One region of the Staphylococcus caprae genome, then DNA from elsewhere that is predicted to be linked to it. Evidence: riboswitches for the same ligand, from Rfam matches in the RefSeq annotation. Region 1 holds a riboswitch; the other holds the start of a gene.

Region 1 (3,435 bases):
AATGCGCCGATATTTCCCCATAGGTTCATCCAACCAGAGACTGTACCTGAGAAGTTACGTCCTAAATCTGTAGCTGCAGCCCAACTCATACCCATTGAAATACCAACGCCACCTAAACAAAGTGATAACCAAATAATCGTCATATATAAGTTGTCTGTGTGGACAGCTAAGAAAATAGATACAGAGAATACAACGAATCCTGCAATAGCAATTACGCCACGAGCTACAAAGCGAGAACTTCCTGAATTCAAAATCTTGTCTGATATCGCTCCAGCTGAAAGTATTAAAAAGAACATGAATAACCATGGCAGAGAGCTGATTGACATATCTTTGAAATCTACATGATACTGTTCGGCTAAATATGTAGGTAACCAGATTAAGAATAATGCGATAACGAATTGTACTACAAAATATTGTAAAGCAATGGCATAGAAACTGAAGTGACTTAAGAAGCGTTTCCATGGTGGTAAAGACTTTTCAGTCGCAACTGTATCACGATGTTCAGTAATATATTTCTTCTCTGCATCACTAACCATCTTATGGTGTTCAGGTAAATCTTTAGCAATAATCGCCCAAAGAATAGCCATGACGATACCAATCGCACCGAAGATATAGAATACCGCTTGCCAGTTAAACGCATTAACGATAGCAATCGTAATGATTGGCGCAAGCACAGGACCAAAGTAAGAACCTGCTAATAATGCACTAGATGCTCTTCCTTTTTCATTTTTAGCAAACCAGAAAGAGTTAAATACGGCATTAGATGGATACATTGGAGCTTCCCCTACGCCAAATAAGAATCTTATAAAGTATAACAATCCATGGTGTTTAATCATTCCCGTTAAAATTGTGAAAGCACTCCACCATACAAGTGCAATAGTAATCATCTTACGTGGTCCAAACTTCTCAGCTAACATCCCTGATGGCACTTGCATAAATGCGTAACCTAGCGAGAAGAATGAGGCAAGTAGTCCGAATTGTGTTTTGGTTAAACCTAAATCTTTCATCATCGGAGCAGCGATATATGAGATATTAGACCTATCCATATATGCAATAACGCCAATGAAGAAGAACCCTATTGCGAAATACCAACGTACATTACTGCGTTTTTCTTTCATATTTGTTTCCTACTTCCTTTAATATTATGTTGTTTCTATTTAAGATGTCGTTAAGTTTCAGAAATTTCCTATGATGTCTGTTGAAACTTCCCTTTTTAGAACAACTTGAGTAAGTTGTAGCGCTACAATTTTTTATAATATAGCATGTTGTGAAAACGGTTACAATAGTTTGAACGAAATTTCTTGAAAAAATGTATATTTTTCGTATATTTCACCACTCGCTTTTGAGTTTGGTTAAATTGATCGTCTTGTATGATTTCATGAAGTTCAAAACTATAATTTTACAGAAAATGAATCGTTTAAAACATAAAGTATATTATTAAATATTCACTATGAGTAAGTGTTTTGCAAATTTATACATTATCAACAGGTTTTACTTTCTTTCAATAGCATTTGATGTATATAGATAAAAATAGTAATATATACATTAAGAAAAACGGTTACATATCTTTGATAAAATTTTATATCAATCCACTGGAAGTGCCTTTGTTTAAGGCTGAGAGTAAAGAATAGACTTTATAATTCCTAGAACCTGATCCAGTTCATACTGGCGTAGGGAAGTGGCGATGCGAAAGTTTTAGGATTTATATACATAATCTAAGCGCTATTTCCCAATTCAGGGAGATAGCGTTTTTTTATTTGTGGATTTGGGGTGATACACATATTTATTGCGGTTACTTACGATAAAGTCCTTACTGCTCAAGATTTAGAACATTACTTAGATATTGCGGAAGGTATTGATGGATTATTATTTCGAACATCAATGCCTCAAAAAGAATTAAAGCAATCGATGATTCACTTAATGAATCAAGGGTTTGCTAAAGACAAAATCATTGTTCATAGCGATATTGCTTTATTAGAAGATTTAAATCTCAAACGCATTCATTTTAAGGAAAATGATGAAACAGCATTTTCATACAAAAAGACCCATCCTGACATACAAGTGAGCATGTCGACCCATAATGCCAAAAGTGTACGTCAATGTATTGATAGAGGGTTGGATTATGTATTCTTCGGTCATATCTTCCCTACGACGTCGCATCCAAATGAATTACCACGGACAAATGACGAAATTGAAGAGGTGTTGAATCTCCCTTTTCCTATCTATGCCATAGGAGGTATTTCTCAACAGACAATTGCTCAGGTAACAAAAAGGTTCGCGGGAATTTGTGCCATTTCATTTTTCATGAATGCGTCACTCGAGGACATAAAAGAATTAAAAAGGAAGTGGTTGAAACATGCATGATGTGCTTATTATTGGTTCAGGTGTCATCGGCATGTCGATAGCAAGACAATTAAGTGCAACGCAATACGATGTAGCTATTGTAGATAGAGATGTCCCAGGTAAACATGCGTCATATAAAGCTGGTGGGATGTTAGGCGCGCAAAATGAATTCACCGAAGAAAGTGATTTATTCAAACTAGCGATTGAATCACGAGGAATGTTCCCACTTCTTAGTGAATCATTAATGAACGAAACAGGTATTGATATTCAGTTTCAAGATTCAGGTTTAATTAAAATTGCGCATAGTAAAGAAGATGTTGAATCCTTGCGACGACAATACAACTTTCTAAAGCAAAACGACCCTAGTGTTAAACAATTATCACCTGAAGACCTCATGCACTTAACGAATGGAAATGTGAAGCCATCTTATGCAGCGATTCATATCCCACATGATGGCCAAATCAACGCTAACGCATACACCAAAGCATTACTAGAGTCACTCAACATGAGACGCATCTCGCGCTATCATCACACTGAGGTGCAATCTATTGAAAGAAATAATGGTTATTACTCAGTTTATACTGACCAACAACCTCTTATTGAAGCACGTAAAATTATCGTTGCTGGGGGCGCTTGGTCCTCTCAACTTCTTAAAAATTACAATCTTCATAGAAAAGTGATTGGCGTGAAAGGTGAAGTTCTGTTATTGGAAAATGACGAGCTCAATCTTTCAGAAACATTATTTATGACGAATGGTTGTTACATCGTTCCAAAACAACCTAATCGGTTCTTAATTGGTGCAACAAGCGAGTTCGATAACTATTCGGTTGGTACTACTAAGAAAGGGTTAAACTGGTTATTCAATCATGCGTGCGAACGCATTCCAGAACTTAAACATAGTCGTATTCTTAAGGAATGGTCAGGCGTTCGTCCATATACAGACAATGAAGTGCCTATGATGGATCAAATCGATGATGGCTTATTTGTGATCACTGGACACTATCGTAACGGTATCTTATTGTCACCTATTATTGGTCGGGATATCGCAAATTGGTTAATTTCAGGTATCAAACCACCTCATTATTCAAGTTT
Region 2 (3,435 bases), 600 kb from region 1:
TACTATTATGATAACTTTTAAACGAAGTGTGTGCAAATAGATTTAAAAGTTTCATATTTAGGGTATAAAATGGTATCCAACGATGAAGATATATTTTATTAGGAGTGAATTTTGTGTCAGATTATGTTTACGATTTAATGCGAAAGCATCATTCAGTAAGAAAGTTCAAAGAAAGTCCGCTTAGCGATGACGCAGTGAAGAAGATAGTGGAAGCTGGTCAATCAGCATCAACGTCAAGTTATCTTCAAACGTATTCAATCATTGGTATTGATGATCCTAAAATCAAAGAAGATTTAAAAGAAGTTTCTGGTCAACCGTATGTTGTAGATAATGGGTACTTATTTGTATTTGTTTTAGATTATTATCGTCATAGTCTTGTAAATGAAAACGCTGAATCAGATATGAGTATTTCTTTTTCATCAGCAGAAGGCTTGCTAGTCGGCTCTATAGATGTCGCACTTGTTTCTGAAAACATGGCTGTAGCTGCTGAAGATATGGGATATGGCATCGTTTATTTAGGTTCTCTACGTAATGATGTGGCGCGTGTACGTGAAATTTTAGACTTACCTGATTATACCTTCCCTCTATTTGGTATGGCAGTAGGTGAACCTGCTGAGGATGAGAATGGTGCGCCGAAACCAAGATTACCGTTTGAACACATTTTCCATAAAAATAGCTACGACGCAAGTAATGATAAACAACGTCGTGAATTAGAAGCGTATGATCAAATTGTAAGTGACTATTATAAGGAACGTACAAATGGGGAGCGTACTGAAACATGGTCCGAACAAATTGAGCAATTCTTAAGTAGTAAAACACGACCTGATATGTTAGACCAATTGCATAAAGCTGGATTCATCAAAAAATAATTCATAATTGGAAAAAAGCCTATAAATGAACTTTCAAACCCGAATTCATTTATAGGCTATAATTTTAGGATTTTTAACTTATTTTCTGTAGCTTATTCCTATTATTTGGTATATCTACTGAATAACAATTGGTTTGTAAAATATTTTTCTGCATCTATCGTATGCTTGATTTTACCTGTACTTTGTAACCATAATTGTAAGTCATTATAGAAGTCTGAACTCATAGACAAATCATTAGTAAAACATTTAGCTGTTGCTTCAATGGTGTCTTTATTTAATTTATTATTAATATCTGTTTGGGTGTAATCTGCATATATATTGATGGCATCTTCTAAATTATTGTTGATATATTGTATAGCTTTTTGAATGACCTTAATAAACTTTTTGAGTTTCTGGTTGTCTGTTTCTAACTTATCAGGTGTAGTAATAAAAATTAATTGACAAAAGTCTGGGACATTGTAATCTTTTAAAGCAAAATAATCTACATTCAATCCTGCATTTCTCGCTTCAAGTATTTCGAAATTCTCAAAAATGAGTGTAGCTGCATCTGCCTTGTCATTTAACAATGCATCAGTATGATAAAAGCTATTGTTTATAGGGACGATATCTCCTACATTATACATGCCTCCATCAGCTTCAATCATAGTTTTAGCAATTGCTATACCTCCTGATCCAGGAGCACCCGGATATTGAAGACGTTTGCCAATTAAGTCTTTAGGTGATTGAATACCTTTGTCTTTGTTGTACATCACACCGCCATTTGTATGTAGATATCGAGCGAAGCCAACTACATTTTCATTCATCGCTTTATATTCAACAAGATGGATAGGCTCAGTAATCGCGATATCCATTGAACCATTTTCAATTTCTTCTAAAGCATCAAAATGTTGTTCAGGTTCAATCATTTCAATTTCTAAGTTTTGCTCGCTAAACCAACCTTTTTCCATTCCTAAAATTAAAGGCAAATGATCAGGATTTAAGAACCATTCTAAACCGACTACTAATTTTTCCATAAAAAAATTCCTCCAACAAACAAATTTTCGTAAAAAAGTGAATTTGAAAGAAATAAAAAATATATTTCACTTTCCTACGCTGGTACTAACCAACAGGTTCAAGGGTTGAAAGGGTACCTTTCTCTCAGCATGCAACATGCACCCCTAGTGATTTGTTATACCTAACTTCTAACATAGCATAGTTATAAAAACGCGTATATAAATGATGAATTAATCGAAGAAGAGCGTAACAGTTTAAATAGAGTATTAATTTATAATGAAGTATTTGAATCGTTGATTTTCTGGACAAAGACAGTTGTATAGTAGTTGATAACTCAATCTTATTTCTAAAGTTAAATAAAAACGCCACAAACTCCTTAAATAAGAAGCTTGTGAGGCATATGATAGATAATGGAACCATATACTTATTCGTTTAAAATTCATTTTAATAAAAATTAACTAGATGATAATTCTCCGTAATGGTTAGATTCAAATGTGTCTTTATCCCAATTTTTAGTTAAGCGTGCAGTACCTGTTCCGGCTAAAATTGAATCATTCACATTTAATGCGGTACGTCCCATATCAATTAAAGGTTCGATAGAAATAAGTACACCTGCAAGTGCGACAGGTAAGTTTAATGTAGATAATACTAAAATTGATGCAAATGTTGCACCGCCACCTACACCTGCGACACCAAATGAACTAATAATCACTACAGCAATCAGTGTAATGATGAATTGGAAATCGATATGGACATGTGCGACAGGCGCGACCATGATTGCTAGCATAGCTGGGTAGATTCCAGCGCAACCGTTTTGTCCAATTGATAATCCAAATGTTGCAGAGAAGTTAGCAATACCTTCTGGAACACCTAAACGTTGCGTTTGAGTTTGAATATTTAAAGGTAGGGCTCCTGCGCTTGAACGAGAAGTGAATGCAAAGATCAATACTTCTAACGTTTTCTTAACATATCTAACTGGATTAATACCTAATACACTTAAAATGATTAAGTGAATCACATACATCGTTATTAATGCTGCATAAGAAGCGAGTAGGAATTTTCCTAAAGTCCAAATCGCTCCAAAGTCACTTGTGGCAAGTGTAGAAGCCATAATTGCTAAGATGCCATAAGGCGTTAAACGTAAAACGAAAGTGACGATAGCCATTACAATGTCATATACAGCTTCAATACCACGTTTTAATAAATTACCGTGTTCAGGCTGTTTGCGCGCTACACGTAAGTATGCGAAACCAACGAAAGTTGCGAAGATCACAACAGCGATAGTTGAAGTGGTACGTTGACCTGTAAAGTCTAAGAATGGATTGCTTGGTAATAATTCAAGAATTTGTTGTGGCAATGTATTAGCAGTTAAATCTTTAGCTTGCTTACTAATTTCTGAGCCACGTGAATGCTCAGCACTTCCTAAATCGATCGATGAAGCGTCTAGACCGAAAATCAATGCATAGATAATGCCGACAATGGCTGCAATCGCTACGGTTCCAATTAAAAACATAAAAATAAAGGTACCGATTTTCGCAAATTTATCCCCAATTTGGATTTTACTAAATGCTGC

The links. A riboswitch is a leader RNA that binds a small molecule or an ion and turns the genes downstream of it on or off. The one in region 1 is predicted to bind thiamine pyrophosphate.
Region 2: linked by a shared signal. The riboswitch ahead of JMUB898_RS12250 (ABC transporter substrate-binding protein) and the one ahead of JMUB898_RS02375 (thiamine phosphate synthase) in region 1 are both predicted to bind thiamine pyrophosphate.

Annotation. Positions count from the first base shown of each region.
Region 1 covers NZ_AP018587.1:533,539-536,973, reverse strand. Annotated here, with positions in the region: gene JMUB898_RS02380 (pyruvate MFS transporter) at 1-1,118, opposite strand, end outside; TPP riboswitch at 1,585-1,694, shown strand; gene JMUB898_RS02375 (thiamine phosphate synthase) at 1,774-2,364, shown strand; gene thiO (glycine oxidase ThiO) at 2,357-3,435, shown strand, end outside.
Region 2 covers NZ_AP018587.1:2,532,113-2,535,547, reverse strand. Annotated here, with positions in the region: gene nfsA (oxygen-insensitive NADPH nitroreductase) at 114-869, shown strand; gene JMUB898_RS12250 (ABC transporter substrate-binding protein) at 971-1,882, opposite strand; TPP riboswitch at 1,937-2,038, opposite strand; gene JMUB898_RS12245 (L-cystine transporter) at 2,317-3,435, opposite strand, start outside.